DNA from 3 places in the Janthinobacterium sp. B9-8 genome. Region 2 is predicted to be linked to each of the others. Evidence: predicted binding sites of a transcription regulator. Region 2 holds the regulator's gene; each other region holds the start of a gene.
The links. Region 2 encodes sigma-54, which starts transcription at its own class of promoters, with help from an activator protein. Its sites were predicted from a motif close to TGGCANGNAANCTGCTTT; they were not measured.

Region 1 (9,738 bases), 240 kb from region 2:
CATCGTACGGGCAAATCGCCGTAGCCAGAGAGCGTTTATGGATCGGTTTTAATGTGATCATCCGCCCGCGCGGTGGCGATTTTTTATACACCGATCTGGAATACGAAGTGATGCAGCGCGATATTATTGCCTGCAAAAAGCTCGGTGTAGACGGCATAGTGATTGGCATACTGACTGCCAATGGCTATATCGATGTGGCGCGTTGCAAAGCCTTGGTTGCGCTGGCCAGCCCCATGCAAGTCACCTTCCACCGCGCTTTTGATGTGGCTCAGAACCCACTCAAAGCGCTGGAAGACGTTATTGCCACGGGTTGCAATCGGCTGCTCAGCAGCGGCCAGGCCGCCACGGCATTAGAGGGTGCTGCCCTGCTCAAAACACTGCAAGCCGCCGCAGGTGATCGCCTAGTCGTCATGCCCGGTGCAGGTGTTCGCTGCAATAATATCGCCGAATTAGTCGCCACCACCGGCTGCAAAGAATTCCACACCTCCGCCCGCCTGCCTTTCGCCAGCCAAATGCGTTATTGCAACCCCAATGTGCATATGGGCATCCCCGGCCAGGACGAATACGCCTTGATAGAAACCAATGCCGAGCTGGTAAAAGAAATCATCGCCAAAGCATCCATATAGATATAACGATTAAATCCTTCGCTTACCGGCCCGACTTCGGTAAATTCGCAAGGTTATAGCGTTATAAGCCATTGCCTGAACCCTTTCAGCGCTACGCAAAACGTCGCAGAAAAATCACCCGCATTTTGAAACAATCTCTTTGCCCGGATAAAGTATGACTACCCTCAGTGAAGCAAGGCTGACTCACCTTAAGCAACTCGAAGCAGAGTCCATCCATATTATTCGAGAAGTAGCCGCCGAGTTTGATAACCCGGTCATGCTCTATTCCATTGGCAAAGATTCTGCCGTGATGCTGCATCTGGCGCTGAAAGCCTTTGCTCCGGGCAAAATGCCTTTTCCGCTGATGCATGTGGATACCACTTGGAAATTCGGCGAAATGATCACATTTCGCGATAAAATGGCAGCAAAGTGCGGCTTTGATCTGATTGTTCACATCAATGAAGAAGGTGTAAAAGCGGGCATCAATCCATTTAGCTCGGGCTCGGCTAAGCACACCGACGTAATGAAAACCGAAGGCCTGAAGCAGGCGCTGAATAAATACAAATTTGATGCAGCTTTTGGCGGCGCACGCCGTGATGAAGAAAAATCTCGTGCCAAAGAGCGCGTGTACTCATTCCGCGATAAAAACCATCGCTGGGATCCAAAAGTGCAACGCCCAGAGCTATGGAATATCTACAACTCCAAAATCGACCAAGGCGAAAGCATCCGCGTATTCCCGCTGTCTAATTGGACAGAGCTGGATATCTGGCAATATATCTATATGGAAAACATCGACATTGTGCCGCTCTACTACGCCGACGTTCGCCCCGTAGTTGAGCGTAATGGCACCCTAATCATGGTAGATGACGATCGTATGCCCCTGTTGCCGGGTGAAGTACCAGAAATGAAATCGGTACGCTTTAGAACGCTGGGCTGTTACCCGCTTACTGGCGCTGTCGAATCCACCGCAAAAACGCTGCCAGAAATCATCCAAGAAATGCTGCTCACCACCACCAGCGAGCGCCAAGGGCGAATGATCGACCATGATTCATCAGGCTCGATGGAAAAGAAAAAAATGGAAGGGTATTTCTAGAAGTTCAGAAAAACCTGTAGACACAGAGAACACAGAGAGGGCACTAAGAAATACAGTGCCTCTCCCCCTTTGTTCTGTGTGCTCCGTGTTCTCTCTGATCTCTGTGTCCACAGAATTTAAGGTTCTAATAATATGTCACACCAATCTGATCTGATCGCCAGCGATATCGAAGCCTATTTAAAGCAGCACGAAAACAAAGATCTGCTGCGTTTTATTACCTGTGGCAATGTGGACGACGGTAAATCCACCTTGATCGGCCGCCTGCTGCACGATTCAAAACTGATTTTTGAAGACCAGCTTGCCGCCATTCAAAAAGACAGCAAAAAATACAACACCACCGATCAAGAAATCGATCTGGCTCTGCTGGTAGACGGCCTGCAAGCCGAGCGCGAGCAAGGCATTACCATCGATGTGGCCTACCGCTACTTCAGCACAGATAAGCGCAAATTTATCATTGCCGATTGCCCCGGCCACGAGCAATACACCCGCAATATGGCCACCGGCGCATCCACCTGCGATCTGGCCGTTATCCTGATCGACGCGCGTTATGGTGTACAAACCCAGACTCGCCGCCACAGCTATATCGTCAGCCTACTGGGCATTAAGCATGTGATTATCGCCGTGAATAAAATGGATTTAGTCGGCTTTAGCGAACAGCGCTTTAATGAAATCCGCGCAGAATATCTAACACTGGCTAAATCCCTAAATATCGCCGACATTCAATTTGTGCCGATCTCTGCACTGCGCGGCGATAATGTGGTGACACCAAGCGAGCAAGCACCCTGGTACACCGGCCTGACCTTTATGCAGCACTTGGAAGCCGTGCAAATCAATCGCGACAGCCGCCTCGAATCCTTCCGCCTGCCGGTGCAATACGTGAACCGCCCTAATCTCGATTTCCGTGGCTTTTGCGGCACCATCGCCGCTGGCCGCGTATTTCCAGGTGACGAAATCATCGCCCTGCCTTCAGGCAAAACGGCCAAGGTAAAAGCGATTGTGATCTATGAAGGTGAGCTGGAAACCGCCTTTGCAGGCCAAGCCATCACGCTGACCTTAGATCGGGAAATCGACATCAGCCGTGGCGATATGATCGTTAAAACCAGCGATATCGCTCCACAAATCGGCCAATCTTTTGACGCGCATTTAGTGTGGATGAACGAAGCGCCACTGACCGTGGGCAAAGAATACGGCTTTAAACTTGCGGGTAAAAACGTCTTTGGCCGAATCGCCCAAATCGCCCACCGTGTGGATGTAAACAGCATGGAGCATGTGGAAGCCAAGGAGCTAAAACTCAACGAAATCGGCCTCTGCCGCATCATCCTAAATGCCCCCGTCGTCTTCGACACCTACGCAGATTGCAAAGGCACCGGCAGCTTCATCATCATCGACCGGCTAAGCAACGCCACCGCAGGCGCAGGTATGATCGAACAAGCCGCGGCCCATTCAGCCAGCGACGAGCAAGATGAACGGGCTAAATGGCGTGCTTTTGAAGTGGATTTAAATACACTGGTACGCAAACACTTCCCAGAATGGGGCGCGCGGGATGTGAGGGAGATTTTTAAGGGGTGATGGTTTATTTTGTAAGGTCAATAAGAGTAATAGCGCAATTGCACCATGAGTGATTAATCAGCAGCATCAAACACACAATCCAGCATCCATTACAGATACTGGATTGTGTGGTATCACTTTGCTCATTCGGCACAACGTGCCACAACTTATTAAACCCTTACACCTGTTTGCACGTTTTAGGCGCTAAATCCTCGAAACCCGCCACAATCCCTGTCGTCGCACAAGTCCACTCACCACCAACAGCACGCGTCCATGTAATCTTTGCCGCAGAAATTTTCCCTGGCGCATTGGCCATTGAGCATGAAATAAATACAATCCCTGTATTCGCAACTTCTGCAGTCATTGTGCAATTATTGGTAGTAGCAGCTAAGCCAATAGCTGCTGCATTTGCAATGATCTCACCGTTATTCAACTTTACTTCTACTACTGTTTTTCCCGGTGTAACTTCAGCCAAGCCCGCAGCCATCTTTGCTTTCGCTTGGTAATTCGCATATGAGGGAATCGCTATTGCAGACAAAATGCCAATAATTGCCACAATAATCATCAATTCAATCAGAGAAAAACCTTTTTGCATGTTTTTCATATTGCACTCCAACAACTATCTCAGAAAAGTAGAGAAAAACTTCAACTCTTACAAATAATACATTGTCTTATTTTTATTCAAAATGAAATAGCTGACCTCTAGGCTCCCACAAAATGAGGAACACGGGATGAGAAAAATTATCACGAGATAATGCTTTGGATAAGTTCTGCATAAAATAAAAAAATGGCCTACTTATATTGAGTAGGCCATTTAATTAAAACGATATAAATCCTAATTAGCTATTCTTGCAACCCTTAGGCAAGGCTTTCAAAGCTTCGTCAGCCCATGCACCTGTGGTCTGACATTCCCACTCACCAGAAACTGAACGAGTCATTTGCAACACTTTACCAGCAAGAACTTTAGGCTGGTTAAGCATTGTGCAAAGGATACCGCCATCAGCAGTCACAGCACTCAGTGTGCAATGTGCCGTTGTCACTTTACCGATATAACCTGCAGTCGTAGCATCAGCAGCAAATACTGGAGTTTCACCATCAGAAAGTTTGCTGTCATAAGGGGTTCTGAAAGCATCAATTTCTGCCAATGCTGCAGCAGCAAAAGATTTTGCAACGTAATTTTGATACGAAGGAATCGCTACTGCAGCCAAAATACCGATAATCGCTACAACGATCATCAATTCGATCAGGGTGAAACCTTTTTGCATGTTTTTCATTTTTATCGCTCCCATATAATGTTTAAGAAGGAAGCCCTACGCTTCACTTAACCAAAACATTCACGGGATGATACTAAGCAATAGTCATGCCAGCTTATAAAACAAGCCGACTCAAATTATTTTACCGATGAGTGCACTTAACGCCGAGCACAAACAGCTACAACTCCTATCGCACATGCTTTAGCGTAGTCTTCTTTGGCAAGCTCCGGTTTCCCTTGTAGCTCAAAAGCCCGGGCGCGACCAAGATAGGGCCTGAAGTAGTCAGGCTTTAACACAATCGACTGATCAAAGTTTACCAGTGCCTGTTGGTAATCTTGCATTTCAAGATAAACAGCCCCTCTATCGTTATAGACAAAACTATATTGCGGCCATATTTCTAGTGCTTTATTAAAATCATCTAAAGCTAGTTTATATTGCTTTTCTTTGAAAAATGCCAAACCTCTATTATGGTAAACACGTTCAACACCTGGTCTATTCTCTTTACCTTCCACTAATCTAGCAGCATCATCCCATAGCAATAAAGGGTGCGAAAAACTAGTCAACCTTTGTAAGGTTAAAGGAATCATAAATAATGCAATGATACTTAGTAATATAATTGATTTTTTCGGGCTAATTTTTTGCACGAAAAACGGCAAAGCACACGATAAAAAAACAATCCAGATATAACTACGATAAATGACAAACGACTCTTGAATACGAATAGTAGAAAACTCAGTAAAAAACAATACCCATGGGCAAAGAATAGCAAACCCCAATAACCCCACCAAACCTTTACGTAACAGTAAATAAATGCATGGTAGCGGAAAAATAACAAATAAAGTTGCGCCAATAATTTGAGGGAACAAAAAAAAGCGTGTGGAAAATGTTTCATATATGTCTATAGACATCCAGCGCGGAGAGGGAACAATCCAAACCATTAGATATTTAAAGAATAATCCTGCCTGAGTGAATATTGAAAGTGGGTAAGCCAGCTTTATATTAAAATAAGGATCAATTACTTTCAATCGGGCAAGCATTTCTGGAGCACCTAACTCATAAGTAGACCCATACAAATCAATTTCAGATTGTTTTGTATATAAAACATAAATTGCAATAAAAAAACATAATAAAAAATATGGCCAGCTAAATTTAACTATTGATTTGAAATCATTCTTTATTAAAACAGAAGCAGCAAAAGCTATAACTGGTAACATAATCGCATGCTCTTTGCACAATACCGACAAACCATATAATGCAACTGAAATATATAAATATATTTTATTTTTAAATAAAACACTCTTCAAAAATATTATTAACATAGCAATTGCAAAAAAAGTAGACATTAACATACTTCTTTGCGATAAATATGCAACGGAATAAACAGAGGCGGGATGCAATAAAAATATTAAACTAGCAAAAAATGCAGTATTTTCTAGTGATAACCCTTCATATCTACTATCAATAACTTCATAAAAAATAAATTTTAGAAAAAAATATAGAAGTACTCCATTAGACGCATGAATCAGTGAATTACCAAGGTGCAACCAAACAACATCATCACCAAGCAAGACTCGGGTCCATTCAAATGTTGCATATGGAAACCATCGCAAAGAAAAATCAAAAAACTTATTTAAAAGATGATGGTGTTCAGTTCCATTAAAAAAATACAAATCATCAAATACAATTGGGCCCCATAAAAAATTAAAGTATATTAAAAATGGAAAAAATATTATCAACATCAAATGCAAATAAATTATATTTTTATTGTTCACTGGACCCCCCTTGTTTTTTAATATTAAAAGATGAGCAAAATAAAACGCTCATCTTTTAATTTTTTTTACTTACAATATTTAACACCCAAACACGTCCCTGTTTGTGCCCAAGTAATAGCTGTCCCCTGTGCATTTAAAGTTGGTGTCAAAACAAAAGTGTAGCCACCCGCTGCTGCTGTACCAGTAAATGTAATCACGCCATTTGTTACAGTTCCCCCTGTTGCTAAGCCTGTTGTAGCTACAGTGGGAGTTGCTGGAATACCTTGAGTACCTGCATTACAACCTGTAAATGTATTCAAGTCAGCATGGCACAATGCAACCGCTTGTTTATATGAATCAGAAATACTGAGAACTTCAGAAAATTTCGCTTTTTTTGTATAATCTTGATAAGAGGGAATTGCTACGGCAGCTAAAATTCCTATAATTGCCACAACAATCATCAATTCAATTAATGTAAAACCTTTTTGGATGTATTGCATTTTACTCTCCAAATAGAGCTAGCAAAAATGCTAGCTCTATAAATTGAACGTCTATGTTCACTTGCAGTACTTAACAGCTAAGCATGTACCAGATTGTGTCCACGTAATTGCAGTCCCTTCTGCATTTAAAGCAGGAGTTAAAATAAAGGTATATGCACCTGCTGCCGCTGTACCTGTAAAGGAAATAACGCCATTTGTTACCGTACCCCCTGTTGCTAAGCCTGTTGTAGCTACAGTTGGGGTAGCCGGAATACCTTGAGTACCTGCATTACATCCCGTAAACGTATTTAAATCTGACTGGCACATCGCCACAGCTTGTTTGTATGAATCCGAAATACTCAGCACTTCAGAGAACTTCGCTTTCTTCGTATAGTCCTGATAAGACGGAATCGCAACGGCGGCCAGGATACCGATAATGGCGACCACAATCATCAGTTCGATCAGGGTAAAACCTTTTTGTAAGTTTTTCATATCTTGCTCCTAAATCTTTAATTTAAAAGCTTTTTTCCCCGAGCATTAAGCCGCAAAATATGTTTTTTGCTTGTTTATGACATGTGCAATATCGATGCCTGCTTGCTTAGCTTTTGATCGCTGACTGATTAACGGCGGAATTTATCGGTGGGGTGAGGCGCTGTGGCTTATAATTTTATTGAGTCTTGCCGTTGTAGCTCAGTTGGTAGAGCAACTGATTCGTAATCAGTAGGTCGGGTGTTCGATTCACCTCAACGGCACCAATAGAATCAGCGCCTTAAGCTATTTAGTAGGCGAAAACTTATATTTATTGAACTCTTAACTCATAAAAATTATTTTTCTCATAAAAAAGACCCCGAAGGGTCTTTTTTATGACTGGCTCTAAACACAATGTGACAAAAATGGTCAGGTAGCGCCCATTTTTGACATCAGGTAGACCATTTAGTCCATACAGAATCAATAAAACCTGTAAACACAACACCATAGGTATTATTTCTAACCTCTGTACACAAACGTAATTAGCCTGCTAAAAACCCCAAACCGTGACGAGCAAGCAGGGCGGCTGTGTCGTGCAGGGGCAAGCCCATTACGCCGCTGAAGCTGCCTTGCAAATCAGAAATAAACAATCCAGCCCTGCCTTGTATGCCATAGCTACCAGCCTTATCCATAGGTTCGCCACTGGCAACATAGGCTGCGATTTGCGCAGGGCTCAGTGGCATAAAGGTAACTGTACTAAGCGATAGTATGATTTCTATGCCGGTATTGGTGCGTAAACCCAGACTGGTAAGCACTTCGTGGCTGCGGCCAGATAACTGCTCCAGCATAGCGGTTGCATCGTTCGCATCCAGCGGTTTACCCAAAATTTGTCCGTCCAGCACCACCGTGGTATCTGCGGCTAAAACGGGTAGGGGATGTTTATCCTGTGCCAGCATGGCTTGCCAGCCTGATTCTGCCTTAGCCTTCGCCAGACGCAGCACATAATCCTTGGCGGTTTCATTTGGGAAAGGGGTTTCATCGATAGGGGCAGAGATGCGTTCAAAATGAACGCCAATTTGCACCAGCAGCTCCTGACGGCGTGGGCTGCCGGAAGCAAGATAGAGTTGAGGTTTTGGCATGGGTATATGACGTGTAGGGCGGGTGAAACCCGCGTTGTGAATAATATTGTAATGGAATAATGAGCCGCATTAAAAAATGGCGGGTTACAACCCACCCTACAACACCACAACATCATTACTCGCGATGATAAGGGTGGTTATTGATAATCGATACCGCCCGATAAAGCTGTTCGGCCAATAGCACTCTAACCATGCCATGCGGCAGGGTCATGGCTGAGAGTTGCAATAGCTGATCGGCGCGTTTTTTTACACTGGGGTCTAGGCCATCGGTGCCGCCAATAATAAATACCGTTTCCCGACCATCAATTTGCCAGGTCTTCATTTTTTCGGCGAGCTGCATGGTGGTCCAGTTAGCGCCATGCTCATCTAAGGCCAATACGCGGGCATCTTGTGGGATGGCCGCCAGGATACGCTCGGCTTCATCACTCATCACTTGCTGTGCGGTTTTGCCACTGCCCCGTTTATCAGGCTTTAGCTCTAGCAATTGCAGCGGAAAATCACGTGGCATACGCTTAGAAAACTCTTTATACCCAGAGTCGATCCAATCCGGCATCTTGTGCCCAACAGCAATTAAAGTCAGTTTCATACGGTGTCAGGCAAAGGATCGGAGCTTAGCGGTTTAAATCTTGCAGGGGTAGGGGTCTGCAAAAATTGCCTGAGCTCTTCAAAAGGCATCGCCTTGGCATACAGCCAACCTTGTCCCCATTCAACGCCCATTTCTTTTAGCGTTTCTGCCTGCTCGGTGGTTTCAATTCCTTCTGCCACCACGCTCAAACCCAGTGCAGTAGCCATTTGTACGATATGCGATGCCACATGATGCGTGGCAGCACCACTACCTAGTGCTTGCACAAAGCTTTTATCGATTTTTAGTATATCCACCGGCAAAGTATGTAAATAGCTAAGGCTGGAATACCCCGTGCCAAAATCGTCAATCAATATAATGTGGCCCGCTTGCCGCAAGCGGGTAATCACCTCGATCTCGCTCTGGCCCAGCACTAGGCTACGCTCAGTGATTTCTAATTCAATGCGGCTCGGGGCAAGCTGATGCTTTTTGCAAAGCGCAGCAAGGTTTTCTACAAATAGTGGCGAGGCTAAATCTGCGCCCGCTAAATTCACAGAGATAGAAACATCAGTGTTAGCAAGTTGCGCTAAATCAGTGGCCACTTTTTCCAGTACAAATTGTGTCAACAGGCTGATCTGGCCGTTTTCTTCGGCATAGCCGATAAAAAGATCCGGGCTAATTTTGGAGCCATTTTGCCGCTGCCAGCGTAATAGCGCTTCAGCGCAGCATACTTCACTCTTTGCCAACGTCACCATGGGCTGATAATGCACTTCAAACTCACCCAACCGCAGGCCTTCGATGATCTCCAGCCCCATGGTAAAACTACGCCGGGTAAACCAG
Region 2 (9,738 bases):
CGCCAAGGCCAGATCAGCCACCAAGGTAATGCGGCCAGCAGAGCGATGCTCAGCGTCAGTAAATAAGCTTTTTGCCGGTAGGTGCGATCAACAATCGGCAGCAGCAGAGCCGCCAAACCCAAGCAACCCGGCCCCAACAGGCCCTTAGTTAAAAACGCCATTCCCCAAGCAGTGCCCAGCAGCAGGCCGCTGCCCATTGGCCGCAAGGGAAAGATAGCAAATGCGTATAGGGCGATGGCAAAGCTGGCAAATAGAGCGCTATCGGTCAGGATGTGATGGCCATTGCCGACTAAGCCCAGCGTGCCAGCCAGCAAAATGGCGGTGAGCCATGCGGCTTGCGATGGATTATTCGCCCGGCTGCGGGCAGCAAATTGCCCTGCCGCCAGAGCGGCAAAGATAAAGGTCAGCGCAATATAAAATGCCGCAGCCAGCCTCGCCGCAACGTGCACAGGCAGCCAAGTAAACACATAACGGGAGAAGCCCGCTGCCGTCCAGAAAAACAGCGGCGGTTTTTCCATAAATGGCTCGCCAGACAGCATCGGCACCAGCCAGTTATCCCGCAGCGTATATTCATAAACTAAGCCAAGAATATAGCTTTCGTCGGGCTTCCAGGGGTCGTGCGGGGCGAACGAGGGCCAGAACCACAATGCAAGTAAAGCCAAACAAGCCCACTTCCAATCAATCTTTAAATTCATCCCTTATCCCCCCAGCGCTGCATCAGCTGATGCGGAATTTGGAACTGATCCAATATCCTTGCCACCACAAAATCGACTAAATCGGCGATGGTTTTAGGGTGGTGATAAAAGCCCGGATTAGGCGGCAAGATCACCACTCCCAGCCTTGCTAGCTTCAGCATATTCTCCAGATGCAGCACCGAAAAAGGTGCTTCACGTGGAACAACCACTAATTTTTTGCCTTCCTTAATCATCACATCCGCAGCGCGCTCTAATAAATTATCCGAAGCGCCCACCGCAATCGCCGATAAAGCGCCCATGGTGCAAGGGCAAACAATCATGCCATCGCCAGGGTTAGAGCCGGATGCCATCGGGGCAAACCATTCTTGCTGACCAAAAACTTGCAGCTTTGATTCATCAGTAACGCCGTAACGCTGGCGAAAAAGCACAGCCAGATCAGCCGCGCGCGAAGGCCAGGTTTCATCTAGCTCTTGCTTGGCCACAATTTGCGCCGCCTGGGTATAGAGCACATGCACGGTGCAACCCGCCGCCAGCAAGCATTCCAACGTGCGCAGGCCATAAGGCAGGCCGGATGCGCCGGTAAAAGCCAAAGTTATTGTTTTCATTTAAAACCTATTAAAACGATGCAACACCCAAAGGTCTGTAAACACAGAGAACACGGAGTTTAAAAACAGACCGCAGAGAAAACCAAATCAATTGATAGTTATAACGCTGTGTATTTTTGTAGGGCGGGTGAAACCCGCCAGCCCTATCAACTTAAGCAGAATTCGTAGGTTGGGTTAGCAGTCTGCCTACGAGGTTTACCTCGCCCAGCGATATCTCGCGTAACCCAACCTACGCACTTTTTGAACGTTTCACTCACGAGCCAGCAGCTTTGCTGCAATCACCCCATTTACCACACCAAATACCAAGGCTGCAGCAGCAAACAGGGGCACTAAATGGATGATGCCATTATGCGGAATCAGCCAGAGCCGCGCTAATAAAAGCTGCCCTGCCATATGGGCAAAGGCGGCAACCAGCGAGTGCGATACGGGGCCGAACCAGCGCCTAGGCAAGTGATTCACAGCGGCCAAGGCTAAGAGGCTGCTTAGCCCGCCCATCAAGCTCATAGCAAAACCGGGGGATAAAAAACCGCCCAGCACAATACCACTGCCGATGATTCTGAGCATGGAAATCCACGCAGCATCGCGCCAGCCAAAGCGCCAGAGCGCAATCAGGGTGATGATATTAGCCAGCCCCGGCTTAATACCGGGAATAGGCGAAGGAATGCCCGCCTCCAGCACCGATAAGGCAATCGCCAGCGCGGCATAGCGGGCAATGCGCACATCGTCCAAACTGGGTTTGATACGGATTTCAGTAACTGAGGCTGTCGAATTCATGAGGACGCGAGCCTAAAAGCTCGATGCTGATTCGGTTAGGCAGGCAAATCGCCATTTGGCCAGCCTGATCCAGCCAGCCCATGCGCACACAATATTGGCGCGGGCTGGGGTCACGGCTAATACGTACCCGGCCCGATTTTACTTCTACAGAGGTAAACCCAAGGGGGCCAGCCACTTGCACCGTGCGCTCTGCGTTTAAATCCAGCACGGCAAAGACTTTGCCCGCCTGATAAATACGCACCCGCGTGGCACTCTCCTGCTGCCAGCTCCAAAAGCCCAGATACACCACAAAAGCCAGCGCCAGTAAGGAAAACGGCCAGTCTCCTGGCCACATTACCCTAAGCATCTCCCGATTTCGAGAGGGGCGTATTTCAGGCATGCTGCTCACGGTGCCTAAGCAATACCTGCCGATGCTCAGCAAAGTATGCCGCTAATTGCTCCGCTAAATAAACCGAGCGATGCTGGCCGCCGGTGCAGCCAATCGCTACCGTAATATAGCTGCGATTATCGGCTTCAAACTCTGGCAACCAAGCTTCCATAAATGTTTTGATATGGCTTTGAAAACGCCCAACCACCGCTTGCCGCTCTAAGAAATCAATCACGGGCTGATCTTTACCCGTTAAAGGGCGTAAAGATTTATCGTAATAGGGGTTGGGCAGGCAGCGGGCATCAAACACAAAATCGGCATCCATTGGCAAACCATGCTTAAAGCCAAAAGATTCAAAAATCACCGTGAGTCTGGAGCGGTCCAGCGCCACAAACTGCCGAATCCAGCTGCGTAGCTGATTAGCCGATAAATCACTGGTATCAATACGATGGGCAACTGCGGAGAAATCAGCCAGCATTTCACGCTCTAAGCTAATAGCCTCGGTCACCGTTAATGTGCCACTAGAGAGCGGATGGCTGCGCCTTGTTTCAGAAAAGCGCTTCACCAGAGTGTCGTTATTCGCTTCCAGAAACAGCATTTGCACATCAAGCCCCAGCTCAAACAGGGCTTCAAGATGATTGGGGAAGCTGGCAAAATTATGAGCGCTGCGCACATCAACCGAAATGGCAATTTTGGGATAGCCATCTTCATCCAGTAATGCCGCGGTTTGTGGTAGCAAAGGCGCAGGCAAATTATCGATGCAAAAATAGCCAAGATCTTCTAAAGACTTAAGTGCAACGCTTTTACCCGCCCCTGATAAACCAGACAATAAAATAACCTGCTGCTGTTTCACTCCCCATCCCCATTATTTTGTATATTTTTGTGTAGCTTATATTTTGATTCTTGCATAAACACCCTGCATATTGGGTTAGCGACTTATTCGCCCATCTCCATAAATTTTTGGTGTCTTTCAATAAATTCACGCGTGGAATCAATACCGCGTAATTGCAAAATATAATTTCTAACCGCAGCCTCAACCAAAACCGCTAAATTTCGACCGGCCGCCACAGGAATCACCAGCTTGCGAATCGGCACGCCAAGGATATCTTGTGTGGCCGCCTGCATTTGCAATCGATCCATCGGGGCGACTTTCTCGCCACCCGCCTTGGCCAGATGCATAATCAGCTTGAGTGTTTTACGCGGCCTGACGGCAGTTTCACCGAAAATAGTACGGATATTCAATACGCCAATTCCGCGCACTTCGAGGAAATCACGCAACATCGGCGGGCAGCGCCCTTCCAGCGTTTCCGGATTAGTGCGATAGACCTCAACCACATCGTCTGCCACAAGGCCGTGGCCACGTGAAATCAGCTCCAACGCCAGCTCGCTCTTACCCATCGACGATTCGCCAGTCAGCAAAACGCCCACTTCCAGCACATCCAAAAACACCCCGTGCAGATGCGTAGAAACCGCCAATGCCTTCGAGAGGTAATAGCGTAGTACATCCATCAAATAGGGGGATTGCTCGGGGGAGGTGAGCAGCGGCACATGAAAACGCTCAGAGGCTTCGCGCAGGCAGTCGCCCACAATCTGGCCATTGGCCACAATCACAGCAGCCATTTCATTAGAGAACAGCCGCGCGAGGGATTCTCTTTGCGCCTCGGGGCTAAGCTGCAGCAGATAAACCGTTTCTGCCACCCCAAGCACCTGAATGCGGTTGGGGTGGATAAAATTCAGGTGGCCGACTAAAGAGAGTGTTGGCTTTTGCTCAGATGCATCATTAGATAGCAGATTATTCGCACCCGATTGCCCTGCTACCCACGTCAGTCGCAGCTTCTCGGCGTTATCGATAAAAAGCTGTCTAACTGAAATCTGTGGCATAAGGCTCCCAAGTACTGATTAGCTTCCAGATTTGGCCGGGTTCGGTGGCCGCCAGCAGGCTCTCGCGCAATACTTTATCTGAGAAAAGCTGAGCCAGTTCGGACAAAATTTGCAGATGTAAATCGGTAGCGTGAGCAGGCACCAGCAACACAAATACCAAGGAAACCGGTTTGCCATCAGGCGCGTCATAAGGGATAGGCTCATTAAGCCGTACAAATGCGCCTGTAGCTTCTTTCAAACCTTTAATCCGGCCATGCGGGATGGCAACACCTTGCCCAAGCCCTGTGGAACCAAGCTTTTCCCGGGCAAACAGGCTATCAAAAATAACACTGCGGGCAATACCGTGGCTATTCTCAAACAGAATGCCGACTTGTTCAAAAATACGTTTTTTGCTGCCGACTTCCATATCAAGGAAGACATTTCCGCTAGGCAAAATTTGGGCGATCAAGCTCATTGTAGACAGACCAAAACAGGGACGACACCCATTGTAGCGCCGTCGTTTAAAAACAAAAACGGGAACCTGAGTATTCCGGTTCCCGCTAAGGTGAGAAAAGTCGCTTTATTCAGCGGCAGGCTGGTGCTGCTTAATGGATTCGTTACGATGATCCATCGATTTTTCTTTGTGCTTCACAACTTGTCGGTCTAGCTTATCGGCCAGCAAGTCAATGGCTGCATACATATTTTCATCCGTCGCTTCGACGTGGATATCGCGGCCGCGAACGTGAACGGTTGCTTCAACCTGATGTTGCAGTTTCTCCACGGATAGGATGACATTAACGTCAATTACATTGTCAAAGTGTCGAATGACCCGCTCCATCTTACTGTTTACATACTCACGGATAGATGGGGTCACTTCAAGATGATGGCCACTGATATTCAAATTCATAGGGTTACTCCTTCCGTTGGGGCCTTACAAACTTTTGCGCTGACTTACTGGGTAAATCTGCAACGCTTCACGGTATTTGGCAACGGTGCGCCGGGCTACCACAATACCTTGAGCGGATAATGCTTCTGCCAATACGCTATCACTTAAAGGTTTTTTCTTATCTTCTTGCTGCACCATCTGCTTGATCAATGCTTTGATCGCTGTAGCAGAACACTCTCCTCCGGCATCCGTATCAACATGGCTACCGAAGAAAAACTTAAATTCATATAGGCCACGCGGCGTAAGCATATATTTTTGCGTGGTTACCCTAGAAATAGTCGACTCATGTAAATCTAGCTCTTCGGCGATATCTCTGAGCACTAGCGGGCGCATCGCCACTTCACCGTGTTCAAAAAATGCGCGCTGCCGTTCTACAATCGCTGTGGCTACTCGCAAAATGGTATCAAATCGCTGCTGCACACTTTTTACTAACCAACGTGCTTCTTGTAACTCTCGCGCTAAATGGCCGCCATCGCCTTTTTGTAAGATATCTGCATAAAGGCGATTCACGCGCAATTTAGGCATCGAAGCATCGTGTAATCTAACCCGCCAAACACCGCGTACTTTTTGTACAACGACATCAGGGCTTACATATCTAGGCGATGCTACAGACCATTGTGCGCTTGGCCTAGGGTTTAAACTTACAATCAATTCTTGCGCTGCTTTTAACTCAGCATCCTCGCATTTAAAAGCCCGTTTAAGCCTAGTGTAGTCCCGGCCAGCTAATAAATCGAGTGAATTTTCGGCAATCTGCAAGGCTAAATCACGGGCGGCGCTCACTGGCTTCTGGCGCAATTGTAAGCATAAACAATCAGCGGTATCTCTTGCTCCAATTCCCAAAGGCTCTAAATGCTGTAAGCGAATTAAAGCAATTCTTAAGTCATCAAGTTCGAGTTCATAATCTTGGATAAGTTCCTCTGGCAGCTGAGAAAAGACATCTTCTAAGGATTGAGAAAGAAACCCATCTTCATCCAATGCCTCAATCAGCATCAATAACAAGGACTTATCCCGATGCGACAAAGGCAGCAAACCTGCTTGCTGCAGCAAGTATTCGCGTAAATCTAAATCGCGGGCGATATTGCTGGCCGGATCAAAATCATCGTCATCATCCGAGCTCCCGTGGCTTGTGCCTTCCCAGCGTAAACCATCGTCTTCACCCATTTCCCACTGCGGCTCTGCTTGCTCTGCCTCGCCAGCAGCGGCTTCTTCGCCACGCTCCAATAACGGGTTTTCGCTCAGATACTGTTCAAGCTCTTGTTGAAACTCAAGAGTGGAAAGCTGCAGCAGCTTGATAGCCTGCTGCAACTGAGGAGTAAGATTAAGTTGCTGGGATAACCGCAGCTGCAGGGTTTGTTTCATTTACATGCGGAAATGTTCACCGAGATAGACCCGACGCACACTTTCATTTTCTACAATATCTTTCGGAGCACCAGACGCCATCACCGCACCTTCGGAGATGATGTAGGCACGATCGCAAATACCAAGGGTTTCACGCACATTATGATCAGTGATCAAGACACCGATTCCACGTTGCTTTAAAAAACCAATAATACGTTGAATATCCATCACAGCAATCGGGTCTACCCCTGCAAATGGCTCATCCAGCAAGATAAAACGCGGGCTGGCGGCCAAGGCACGGGCAATTTCTACCCGGCGACGCTCGCCCCCTGATAAGCCCATTGCACCTGCATCACGCAAATGATCAATGTGCAAATCGTGCAGCAGCTCATCAAGCCGGGCGTTTATTTCATCGCGATTTTTACAATGCAATTCAAGCACTGCAGTGATATTTTGTGCCACTGTCATTTTACGAAAGATAGACGCTTCTTGTGGCAAGTAGCCTAAACCTCGCCGCGCCCGCTGATGAATGGGTAAATGGCCGATATCCTCGCCATCCAGCGTAATACGCCCGCCATTCATCGCGACCAGACCCACAAGCATATAAAAACTGGTGGTTTTACCCGCGCCATTAGGGCCAAGCAAACCTACCACTTCTCCACTTGAAATTTCCATAGTGACATCACGCACCACGGTTCTTTTTCCGTAACGTTTTTCTAGCTGCTCCGCTCGTAAAGAACTACTCATGGTGCAGGTGCCTTTTTCGGTGTAATCACGATATTGACGCGCCCGCCGCTCTCTGGTTTGCTCTGCGCTTGATAGGCTTCATTGTTTAAATCGTAAGTAATCAAATCGCTATGAATTTGATCTTCCCCACGTTTCACCCATGCCTTATCAATCAACTTAAGAATGCCGGTGCGCCCGTCATAATCAAAACGCTGCGCTTCGGCATCCACCCAATCATTACCGCCATCCATTTTCTGCCGAAAGCGAACCGGCCCGCCATTGCCAGCAACAAATTGATTGCCCGCCTCATCCTGACGTACCGTCAGCTTATCAGCCCGAATGCTGAGTGTGCCTTGGGTCAGCACCACATCTTTGCTACAAACGCTAGCCTGCGTTTTTTGATTCATTACACAATTTGCAGCAACAATATTGATCTGTTTTTCCCGGTCTGCTTTTTCTGCATATACAGAGCCTGCCAGCAGCATGAGTAAAACAACTTTAACGGGTGCGAATCGGCTCATAGCTCATCCTGACTTTAGATTTAAGTTCTAGCGTTTCAGCCTTGGAATCAGCAATAAAACCGACTGATTCAATAACATACGTGCCCATCACTGCGATTGCCGGCGCTTCTGAGCTGGCAAGTCCTTCCTGCGGTAAAACGCGCATATCACGCCCATTAATCGTTAACTCTGCTTGCGTAGCACTGGCCGATCTAACCATTTTAACCATGCCGGGAAACCAGACTTCACTCCCCTGTTTTATTGATTTAGCACGCTCGCCAGTGACTTCTAAACGAGGCTGATCAGGGGCGGTATAGCGTAAATGTGGTTTTTCCAGCCAGGTGATATCGCCAGCGGGCAAATGAGAAACATGGGTGGCGGTTAGCAAAGACAAGGGGCGTCCATCTTCACCAAAACGCACTGCAGTGGCTTTATCTACTAGCATATCGGGCTGATTTGCATTAATTGCAACCGCAGAGCCAGGTAAACTTGCCGCTCTATCGAGCAGCCAAGTCAGGCTACCCAACAAAACAACAAGGGCCAGCGGTAGCAGGCGAGTAGTCCCCGGCACTGCCATCAGGCGAGGTAAGGCGCCATAGCGGCATCAAACGTACCTTGTGCTTGCATCAGGTATTCGCATACTTCGCGCACGGCTCCCCGCCCACCCGAGCTGCCCGTAATATAGTGAGCATGTTTACGCACTAACTCCGGAGAATCAGGCACCGCTACCGCAAAAGCGACTCTGCGCATCACCGGAAGATCAATCACATCGTCGCCCATAAAACCACAGACATCCTGGCCAACTCCAGCGGCTAGCAGTAAATCTTCATAGCTTGCCCGCTTATCGTGAGCGCCCTGATAAAGAAAATCCACCCCCAGATCTTTGGCACGTTTCTCAACTAGCAAAGAAGTACGGCCGGTAATAATGGCTAATTTCACACCGCTGGCGCGTAACATTTTTAGCCCGTGACCATCCAGCGAGTTAAAAGCTTTTAGCTCTTCACCCGCATCGCTGTAATACAAGCTGCCATCGGTCATCACACCATCAACGTCAAAAATCATTAAGCGCACCGCTTTTGCCATATCAGTCATTATTATTTTCCTATTTGTCATTTAGCTGCTTTTGGCACTTTTTAAAACGGGAATAACAGCCTGCTGCAATCCCACACAAGCCTGCTCCGCGCTATATATGTGCATTTTAAACCACTCGTGCTCGCAGCAGGTCGTGCATATTAATCGCCCCGACCAGCACACCCGCATCCAGCACCAATAAACCATTCACACGGCGTGCATCCATTTGCTGAACAGCCTCCGCGGCTAATTTACCCGCCTCAATCGTGGCAGGAGCTAAGGTCATTACGCTGGAGACCGAAGTATCACGTACATCGACGCCCTGATCCAGTGCGCGGCGCAAATCGCCATCGGTAAAGATGCCCATCAATTTACCTGCAGCATCCACCACCGCGGTCATACCCATGCCTTTCTTGCTGATTTCCAGCAGCGCATCGCGCAATAACACATCGTGCTGCACTACAGGCAAAGCATCACCGGTATGCATTAAATCGCGCACGAGCACCAATAAACGCCGACCTAAGCTGCCGCCCGGATGCGATAAGGCAAAGTCTTCAGCCTGAAAGCCGCGCGCTTCCAGCAGGGCCACAGCCAGTGCATCGCCCAAGGCAAGTGCCGCCGTAGTACTTGCGGTAGGCGCCAGATTCAGCGGGCAGGCTTCTTGCACCACACCCGAATCAAGATGCACGGTCGATTGTTTACTTAAAGTAGATTCAGCATTGCCCGTCATGGCAATCAAAGGAAGGCCTAAGCGTTTTAGGCTTGGCAGCAGGGCAATCACTTCATCGCTTTCACCCGAATTAGACAAAGCCAGCACCACATCACTGCGGGTGATCATTCCTAAATCACCGTGTGC
Region 3 (9,738 bases), 1.6 Mb from region 2:
GCATGTTTATTTTCCAACTACAGCAATCGTTTCATTGCTATACATTATGGAAAATGGTTCTTCTGCCGAAATTGCGGGGGTTGGTAACGAAGGTTTGGTCGGCGTTTCCTTGTTCATGGGAGGGGGCAGTACGCCAAGTCGTGCCGTTGTACAAAGTGCGGGGCAGGCACATCGATTGCGCGCGAATCTACTTAAAAGTGAATTTTGCTTAGCCGGGCCAATGCAGCATTTATTACTGCATTATGCCCAAGCACTGATTATGCAAATGGCACAAACGGCAGTGTGCAATCGATATCACTCTTTAGATCAGCAACTTTGCCGCTGGTTGCTGCTTACTTTAGATCGATTATCTGGAAATAAAATCACGATGACACATGAGTTAATTGCCAATATGGTGGGAGTTCGTCGAGAAAGCATTACCGAAGCGGCCGGCAATTTGCAAAAGCTTGGGTTAATTCAATACAGCCGCGGGCATATCATCGTGTTAGATCGCAAAGGCGTAGAAAAACGTTCCTGCGAGTGTTATCAAGTGGTTAAAAAAGAATTTAATCGTCTATTGCCAGAACACACTCTTCCCGTAAGCACAAACCCATTACCATTGAGGGTGGCTAGGAAGTCACGCTCAAAAACTACGGTTGGTGTTTTTGTTTCTCGTTTAGCTGGATGACGCATCTATAAAGGTGTGTGTTGGAATTAGATCATTACACTTAATAGTTTTGCCGAAAGCTCACTTAAAACGAAATTAGATTAGTATTTTTTAAATGCCCAATTTGACTTGCTCAATGATTTTTTTCATTACCATGAACTATTCATTCAGCGCTTGGGGAATAATTGGAAATCAGTTCAAACCTTTACTAAATAGAAGGGTTTGTAAAGTAGTGAGCGTCGGATTAATGCTGTATATCCGGTTTAAGGGATAAATTAGCTTTTATCATCAGATTCATCATTGTCTTGCATGCTTGTATAAATTTTACTGGCTTGTTTCGCATGATCAGCGGCTTTTTTATGGTGGGCTGCCATGAAGGGGCCTTCTGTTTGCTTGCGAACATAGTCAGTAAAAAGGATTGTAGAACGTGGGCTGATACTGCGTAGGTGTTTTTATGACAACAATTTGAGAGGGATCGAGAAATGGAATTTTTGTAAAAATGACTTTTGGGGGAGGAAGTATAAGAAATTGTTGGGGGTATCTATCGCTTATGAGAGCTAGCGTACAGAACTCACCCAAGACGCTTGCCATAATCGTTGTGTTGGCACAGCAACGATTGCGATGTGCCTTATCCACTCAGAGGTCATAATGAGCGACGAAAAGAAGATAAATCTTGGTGAAACACCACGGGCACAGCAAAATTTTAATAGCAGTGTTGATCCTACGCGGATGGCCTCAACGCCTTCCCCAGAACCTACCGCGTTTAAAGAGTTTATCCAGCAAGCTGAAACGCAGTATCCAAAGATGGATGCTGAAATTGCTGATTCAGCTACCTCGGAAGATGATCGTGCTGCAAATGTACTGACCATGTTTGGCGATGACTTGAATTTCTTTGCAAAGCTCAATTCAAGTGTCTGGGGAAGCTCAATGCAATACTGGCTCAATGCCAGCGAGCAGGGGTCAGTGCGTTATTTCCGATCATTAAATGTTTGCCTGCAAGCTTTATGCATATATCGGCCTGCGGATAGGAATACCCATACTGTTTAGTTATGAATAATGGATGGCGAAGATCTATTTTGCATGATGTAAATAGCGCTGACTGAAGCAATTGTTAATTGCAAAGTCAGCGCTATTTAATTTCAGCGCTTGGTATTGGCAAAAGAGGACGGGAAAATTGTTTAATCACAAGCTGCTTAGGGATAAACCATTGGGGCGGATTGTGCGGATTTTTTGAGCGATGGCGGCAGGCGAGACTCGCTCGTGCCTCGCTGGCCTCTGGCCGAAACCCCGCTCCGCTTGTTCCTCACCCCGGCGTGTTTCAAGGGGAGATTTCAGCCCCTTGCTACCAGCTGCGATACGAATCAAATTGCTGGGTTTTAAACTACTTAAAACCTGCAGAATAACTTAATTCAAGCCTTGTTTTCTCCGTGAAACTCCATGTTCTCTGTGTTTCAAGATTTGGGTTTTGCTGTGCTGCACCTGTAAAAAATTAAAAACGCCGCAAGCAAATTGTCTTTGCATGCGGCGTTATCTATTGTTTTAAGGCGAATTGATTTCGCTTGCGTTTTACATTGCGGCTTTATAAATCGCAGTAATTTCTTCTGCCGTGGCTTGGATCGGATTGGTAAAGCCGCAGGCGTCTTTCAGTGCATTCGCGGTGAGGGTTGGGAAGTCGGTTTCTTTTACGCCTAGCTCAGTCAGGCCAACGGGGATGCCTACATCGGCTGCAAGCTGGCGGATGCTGGCAAGGCAGGCTTCGGCGGCGGCTTCGTCTGATAAGAAGCGCACATCGCAACCCATGGCGTGGGCGACTTCGCCGAGGCGTTTGGCGGCGATGCGGGAGTTGAATTTTTGCACGTGTGGCAATAGCACCGCATTGCATACGCCGTGTGGTAGATCGTAAAAGCCGCCTAATTGATGGGCCATGGCGTGTACATAACCAAGCGAGGCGTTATTAAAGGCCATGCCCGCTAGGAATTGCGCGTAAGCCATTTGCTCGCGTGCTTGTAGGTTTTGCCCGTCAGAGACCACGTGACGCAGATTGTCGCTGATTAAAGTCACCGCTTTGAGTGCACAGGCATCGGTAACCGGCGTGGCGATGGTGGAAACATAGGCTTCAATGGCGTGAGTGAGTGCATCCATGCCGGTGGCGGCGGTCAGGCTGGCTGGCATGCCGAGCATCAGTTCAGGATCATTTACCGAAAGAATAGGTGTGGTGTGCTTATCTACAATCGCCATTTTTACATGACGTGATTCGTCAGTAATAATGCAGAAGCGGGTCATTTCACTGGCCGTACCCGCTGTTGTGTTGATTGAAACGAGCGGTAACTGCGGCTTTTTAGATTGATCGAGGCCTTCGTAATCGGCGATTTTTCCGCCGTTGCTGGCACAAAGTGCAATGCCTTTGGCGCAATCGTGGGGTGAGCCGCCACCTAGGGAAATCACAAAATCACAGTCGTTTTCTTTGAGTAACTTTAAGCCTGCTTCAACATTACCAATGGTGGGATTGGGCTGAGCACCGTCAAATACCACCGATACCACGCCATGCTGGCCTAGCAGCTCGGACACTTTTGCCACCATGCCAATTTTATTGAGCACGGTATCGGTCACAATCAGCGCTTTTTTAAAGCCGTAGGATTGAATGGTGTTTGCTGCGTCTTTAAGACAGCCAGCGCCCATTAGATTTACTGCTGGAATAAAGAATGCGGTAGTAGTCATGGCGGATCTGCCTGCAGGTCAAAATTTGAGCTTAATCATTTTGCTTATTGCAGGGTTTGTGTCAGATCAAAGAAAGATGGTAAGTTGGGGGCTATTCGCGCGTGAGCACAATCGTCCCTTTATCTTACTGCGTATGGGGATGCCGTTCGGTATGCGTAAAACGTAAGCTCCAAACTGATTTTCTCCTTGTTTTCTGTGTTTCGAGATCTGGGTTTTACTTCGTCATATTCGTTTAATCAACCAGCTGCTTAGGATCGGGATAAACCATTGGGGCAGATTGTGCGGATTTTTTGAGCGATGGCGGTGGGGTAATGCCCATCGACATATAGATACTGGTGAGCTTATCTACACCGATATTGGCTGGGCGTATCCATTCCTTGGGGATGTAGAGCAACCCTCCACCAATTGGCACAGGAGCCGTGGGCACTAAAACGGCTTGATAGATGCGGCCTTCGATTTCGATGGGCTCAGGGTTGGGCATCAGGGCCAAGACCGCAACGCCATCGCCGCCAAATAAACACCACACCGGGCTCATCGAGCCAATATCTGCGTCTTCTTTTTGATCGAGTAAGCCAACAAACCGATCTGCCGTATTATACAAAGCACCAATCACCGGAATTCGTCTGACTGTTTTATCAAGCAAATAGGCAAGATGTCTCTTTAGCTTGGATTGTACAATAATCCCTAGCGGGTAAATCCCGCCAATCAGCATGGCCCAGCCGATTAAATAACCCAGAATAGGGTGATCAACGATGGGCTGGCCCATTAGGGCAAATAGTTGCCCAACCATGCTTTGTGGCCCAAGAAAATTATTCAGCATCTTGACCACCCACGCTAGCAAAGCCATGGTGAGTAAAAGGGGCAGCAGGGCCAATAGGCCAGCCAGCCAGGTGGTGACGACACTTTCAAGGCTACGCTTGATCATTGAATATTCCGGTGAGCTAAAATTTGTGCCGCCATTCTAACTCCCTATCTGTTTAGGCTGATAGCTCAAAGTCTGGCCGCTGGCAAAATGATCGGATTTGCCTATTTTTCACTTTTTTTAGGTAAATTTAGCAGGTAGAGACGGCTTCACAATGTGCCCTCTATGGCGAAAAGATGTAATGACTTCTTGTTACTATTGCGATGAGCAAGCTTGATTTACGGCCAGCCAAAGTAGCAAATCTCTTGCTTTTAAAGGTGCTCCAGCCGATTGGATGAGGTGTAGGGCGGCTTTAGTTTGGACGGGTGTGTTGTTATCGGGCAGGGCTTAGCAGGCATTGTGGGCAAGCGTGGTCGATTGTAGTTAATGCAACTTGATTGCAATATGGGGTGGGCACATTCAAAACATCAGGTAGAATTGCGCTTCTAGAAAATGAACCCTACACAGCCCATGCGCATCCCTCGCTTATTCCGCTTTACCGCCGTCTATATACTGGTCTTTATTGCCTTGGGCATCTTGATCCGGCTTGGCTTTGCTACTGCTTTTGGCAATAAGGCCGATCCTTTGCCCGGCCATTTATTGGCGGAATCTTTATTGCTGGGGGCGCGTTTTGATTTGCGCCTGGGCCTGTTAAGTCTTGCACCGATGTTGCTACTGGGGGGCTTTAAGCTGACCACTCCTTTTAAAGAAGGGTTGGCCAGACGGCTATGGCTAGTATGGTTTGCGCTGGTGTTTGCTGTGCTGATTTTTAGCCATATGGTCGACTTTGCCCATTACTCCTATCTGGGCGTTAAGCTTTCTGCCAGCGTACTGAATTTCTTATATAACTTGGATGAATCAGCCGGGATGGTTTGGTCGACTTATCCTGTGGGCAAGCTAACGCTGGTCTGGGCTTTGTCTGTAGCTTTGCTGACATGGGGTGTGGCGGGCTTGATGCGCTGGGTTTCGTGCTTTGCGGGCTGGGAAGCAGGTAAGTGGAAAACGTCCTTACTTGTGCTGGTGTCCGTACTGGCTGCTTTGCTGGGAATTCACGGCAAGTTTTCGCAATACCCGCTGCGCTGGAGCGATGCTTATTACAGCACCAATAGTTTTGCTGCCGCTGTGGCGCTGAACCCTGCTTTAAATTTTTTCGACACCATGTCGTATACCAAAGACACCTATTCGATTGACGATGTGCGGGCGGCTTATCCTGCAATTGCCGCGTATTTGGGCGTGGATCATCCCGATGCTAAAACGCTGAATTTTGAGCGCCATATCAAGCCTAAGGCCAATGCTTTTAAAGGCCAGCCCAATGTGGTGATGGTTTATTTGGAATCGTTCTCAGGCTACAAAACCAGCCTTTACGGTAACCCCTTAGAAACCACGCCTTTCTTTACCCAAATGGCCAAAGAAAGTATCTGGTTTGATAATCTTTACACTCCACACTTTGGCACGGCACGCGGTATCTTTGCGGGCTTATCCGGTGTTCCTGATGTAGATTTAAGAGATACATCCAGCCGCAATCCGGCTGCTGTAAATCAAAATGTATTAATTAATGCCTTTAAAGGCTATGAGAAAGATTACTTTATTGGCGGTAGTACCACTTGGGCCAATGTACGCGGGGTACTGACTAAAAATATTGAGGGTTTAAAGATTCACGAGGAAGGAAGCTATAGCTCGCCACGCAATGATGTATGGGGTATTTCGGATAAAAATCTATTCCTAGAGGCCAATAAGGTATTCAGGGAAAAGAAAGGCCCATTCTTTAGCGTGATTCAAACATCAGGTAATCATCGCCCTTATACCATTCCGGCGGAAGATACAGATTTTAAATTAAAAAACCCGAGCCTTGCCGAGTTGCATGCCAATGGTTTTGCTGCGGTGGATGAATATAACTCATTCCGCTACATGGATTACTGCATAGAAAAATTCATGGAAGCGGCAAGGAAAGAGGCTTATTTCGATAATACGGTATTTGTGTTCTTTGGCGATCACGGCATTCGCGCCATGGGCCACGATGTAGGCCCCAATGTGCCGCGTGCGTTTCAGGATTTAAAGCTTTCTTCGGTGCATACGCCCTTTGTACTTTACGCACCTAAGCTATTGAAGCCGGCTCGCTACGACAAAACCGCTTCGCAAATCGATATCCTGCCAACTATCGCAGGGCTGTTTAATTTGTCATATATAAATAAAGGCATGGGCCGCGATTTGCTTGATCCACGTTTTGATGCTTCTCGCTTTGCCTTTACGATTTACCCCGATGAAGGCGGCGAGATTGGTATCTTGGATAAAGACTGGTATTACATTATGCAAGTCAGCCAAAAAAGCGGCGGCCTGTTTGATATGAAATCCAATACGCCATCGGTAGATAAAGCCAGCGAGCATCCAGAGATTGCCGACAGAATGAAGCAGCAATTAAGGGATTACTACACGGTGTCGGACTATATGCTGACGCATAGTGGGGGGAAGTAATCAGTTGTGAGGGAGCAATGTGCTCCTTGGCGGCTAATTGATATTCAAGCCCTGTTTTCCTTCGTGAAACTCTGTGTTCTCTGTGGCCTCCGTGGTTCAAGATTTGGGTTTTACTATGTAACGTTAGCAGCCAATAAAAAACGCCACCTCATCAAGGTGGCGTTTTGCGTGTAGGTGTAAATTACGCCGCTTCAATTAATAATTCGATTTCCACATTTTCATCAGAATACTGAATTTGCGCTAGGAGTACGGCGTCGACCATATTGGCGAAGTTTCTTAATACAATCGAGCGGGCCAGCGCGGGGCCCATGCAGCGGCGAAATTCAGGCACATAGGCCAGTGCGCCCACATTATCGTCTAGCAGGGCTTGTTCGTTATCGCTGATGATGCCTTTGATTTCTTTGCGGATATCTTTTACTTCTTTAAATAGCTCGCTAGATACCTCGCATAGTGGGGCAAATTGTAGGGTAATGTGGCCGGTGTTGTTGCTGCTCAGGGCGCGGGCTAGGGTTTTTGATATTTGGCTTAATTCTTGAATATCGTGGGCGCTGATCTGCAGCCATTCTGGGTAGCGCTCTTTAATGCTCGCAATGGCTTGGCGGATACCGTCGTTTTGGCGCAGGCCTTCGGGTAGCTGGCTGCAGGCTTGGGCGATCAGGGTGTATGTTTGACTCATATAAATGGCTCCTCTTTTTATTAAAATGGGATAAGGTCGTTGCGCCCTAGTAGCGGCTTTAGCTTGCTAGAAATAAGGCGGACTACTTATACCTGCTGCTATTCTAATGACAAGCAGCTCAGGGTAAATAATTAAATGGTTTGATCTGCGGATTACACAGGTTTTAATCTGCGGGTGTATTTTTTTTAGCATTTTTCAAGTTAGGTGTAGACGTGCTTAGTTTTTTATACTATTATGCGTCCCTCTCTGCTTCTGCTGAAGCAAGTATTTGAATGCCGACATGGTGAAATTGGTAGACACGCTATCTTGAGGGGGTAGTGACTTCGGTTGTGAGAGTTCGAGTCTCTCTGTCGGCACCATCTAAAAGAGTAAAATATTAAAAAGCCTGATTCTTACAAAAGAATCAGGCTTTTTTGCATTGGCGCGGGTCTGGGTAGAGTGGGCCTGATAAGATAGGGTCTTGATCCCTTACGAGTCCGAGATATGAGCCCATTCTGGAGCCCGCTGGTCACTACGCTTACGCCCTATGTGCCGGGAGAGCAGCCCAAGCTGACAAACCTCATCAAGCTCAACACCAATGAAAATCCCTACGGCCCATCGCCTAAAGTATTGCAAGCCATGCAGGGCGAGCTGGCCGATACGCTCAGGCTTTACCCCGATCCAAATGGCGATCATTTAAAAGCGACGATTGCCGATTATCATGGTCTGGAAAAATCACAGGTGTTTTTGGGTAATGGCTCGGATGAGGTTTTGGCTCATGCCTTTGCCGCACTGCTAAAGCACGATGCGCCGCTACTATTTCCTGATATCAGCTATAGCTTTTACCCAGTGTATTGCGGCCTATATGGCATTGAGTATCGCCAAGTGCTGCTTGATGTTGATTTTGGCATCAATATTGATGATTACGATCAGCCCTGTAGCGCGATTATTTTCCCCAACCCCAATGCCCCGACTGCCAAATTACTACCTATTGATACAGTAGAAGCTTTATTACAGCGCCACCCTCAGCAAGTGGTGCTGGTGGATGAGGCGTATATCGATTTTGGCGGGGTTAGCGCCATCTCCCTTGTGAATCGCTACCCCAATCTACTTGTGGTGCAAACGCTGTCTAAATCGCGTTCTTTGGCGGGTTTAAGGGTGGGCTTTGCAGCGGGTCACGCAGATTTAATAGAAGCCTTAGAGCGGGTTAAAAATAGCTTTAATTCCTACCCTCTGGATAAAGTGGCTTTGGCTGGGGCTGCGGCTTCTTTTGCGGATGAGGCGTATTTTCAGCAAACGTGCCAAGCCATTATTGCGACGCGTGAGCATCTAAGCCAAGCCATGGCGCGGATGGGTTTTGAAGTCTTGCCCTCGGCCGCTAATTTTATTTTTGTCCGCCATGCCGATTATGATGCGGCGCAATTGGCTGCGGCATTGCGTGAACGCTCGATTATTGTGCGGCACTTTAAGCAGCATCGTATTGATCAGTTTTTACGCATTAGCATAGGCACGGATAAAGAAAGCGCTGCCCTGATAGAGGCCTTACAAGAGTTGCTGCCTTTCTAAGGGCCATTAATAAGCTTGCTTAAGATTGTTTGAGCAAGCTGGGGAGTTTAAATCTATAAATTGAGTGTTATGCCATTCTTTGGTACTTAATATGATTGAACTTCCTGCTGGTGGTTCTGCCGCACGTAATCCAGATTTAGACTGGAGCCAGGTGCGCGAAACCATGTTGATGCTAGGTATTGCGGTTGCCCAAGTCAAACACGCGGTGGCAGAGAGCAATGCATCGCTCAATGCTCTCGCGTTTTCTTTTGCCGATACCCATGATCGTATTGAAGCCTTGCGCAATGATCTGTTGGCCCAAGCGTCTTCCTTACCAGCGCAGCTTGATTTAGATGGCAAGATTGCAGAAATTGGCCAGCGCAATATGCAGGCGGTGATTTCCTTTCAGTTTTATGATCGATTATCACAACGCTTAGACCATGTTTGCGGCACGATCAGTGGGTTGGCTGAGCTGGTTTCTGATCGCAACCGTCTTTATGTGCCGTCGGAATGGATGGCGCTGCAAGATCGGATCCGCTCGCAGTATTCGATGGAGCAAGAGAAAAAACTATTCGACGATATTTTAAATGGCATGGATATCCGCCAGGCACTTTCCTTGGCGGCCAGTATGGTGCCTGTGCAGAGCGAGGAAAACAGCGGGCTGGAATCAGGGGATATTGAGTTATTTTAAATGAGCTTGAGTTTGATATGAAAATGGCCGGTCTATAAGAGAGCGGCCATTTTTTGTGTGCATATTATTTATTTTGCATGGGGTGCAAAATAAATACGGGACATATTCTG

Region 1: VN23_RS17645 (pilin) is a predicted target of sigma-54. The motif match lies at 4,595-4,612, and genes of this name have one in related genera.
Region 3: yiaY (L-threonine dehydrogenase) is a predicted target of sigma-54. The motif match lies at 3,411-3,428, and genes of this name have one in related genera.

What each region holds. Positions count from the first base shown of each region.
Region 1 covers NZ_CP014222.1:3,905,619-3,915,356, forward strand. Annotated here, with positions in the region: gene VN23_RS17625 (copper homeostasis protein CutC) at 1-626, shown strand, start outside; gene cysD (sulfate adenylyltransferase subunit CysD) at 781-1,698, shown strand; gene cysN (sulfate adenylyltransferase subunit CysN) at 1,831-3,267, shown strand; gene VN23_RS17640 (pilin) at 3,425-3,850, opposite strand; gene VN23_RS17645 (pilin) at 4,086-4,520, opposite strand; gene VN23_RS17650 (tetratricopeptide repeat protein) at 4,658-6,271, opposite strand; gene VN23_RS17655 (pilin) at 6,337-6,750, opposite strand; gene VN23_RS17660 (pilin) at 6,808-7,221, opposite strand; tRNA gene VN23_RS17665 (tRNA-Thr) at 7,409-7,484, shown strand; gene VN23_RS17670 (Maf family protein) at 7,740-8,336, opposite strand; gene rlmH (23S rRNA (pseudouridine(1915)-N(3))-methyltransferase RlmH) at 8,452-8,922, opposite strand; gene VN23_RS17680 (EAL domain-containing protein) at 8,919-9,738, opposite strand, start outside.
Region 2 covers NZ_CP014222.1:4,144,007-4,153,744, reverse strand. Annotated here, with positions in the region: gene VN23_RS18755 (ArnT family glycosyltransferase) at 1-695, opposite strand, end outside; gene VN23_RS18750 (flavin prenyltransferase UbiX) at 692-1,300, opposite strand; gene VN23_RS18745 (Gx transporter family protein) at 1,550-2,074, opposite strand; gene VN23_RS18740 (NusG domain II-containing protein) at 2,049-2,408, opposite strand; gene rapZ (RNase adapter RapZ) at 2,446-3,294, opposite strand; gene hprK (HPr(Ser) kinase/phosphatase) at 3,378-4,322, opposite strand; gene ptsN (PTS IIA-like nitrogen regulatory protein PtsN) at 4,303-4,776, opposite strand; gene hpf (ribosome hibernation-promoting factor, HPF/YfiA family) at 4,882-5,208, opposite strand; gene VN23_RS18715 (RNA polymerase factor sigma-54) at 5,233-6,606, opposite strand; gene lptB (LPS export ABC transporter ATP-binding protein) at 6,607-7,332, opposite strand; gene lptA (lipopolysaccharide transport periplasmic protein LptA) at 7,329-7,832, opposite strand; gene lptC (LPS export ABC transporter periplasmic protein LptC) at 7,810-8,388, opposite strand; gene VN23_RS18695 (KdsC family phosphatase) at 8,388-8,903, opposite strand; gene VN23_RS18690 (KpsF/GutQ family sugar-phosphate isomerase) at 9,010-9,738, opposite strand, start outside.
Region 3 covers NZ_CP014222.1:2,500,128-2,509,865, reverse strand. Annotated here, with positions in the region: gene VN23_RS11170 (Crp/Fnr family transcriptional regulator) at 1-667, shown strand, start outside; gene VN23_RS11165 (hypothetical protein) at 1,295-1,693, shown strand; gene yiaY (L-threonine dehydrogenase) at 2,213-3,364, opposite strand; gene VN23_RS11155 (DUF502 domain-containing protein) at 3,597-4,289, opposite strand; gene VN23_RS11150 (LTA synthase family protein) at 4,719-6,737, shown strand; gene VN23_RS11145 (hypothetical protein) at 6,919-7,413, opposite strand; tRNA gene VN23_RS11140 (tRNA-Leu) at 7,688-7,772, shown strand; gene hisC (histidinol-phosphate transaminase) at 7,897-8,958, shown strand; gene VN23_RS11130 (hypothetical protein) at 9,050-9,628, shown strand.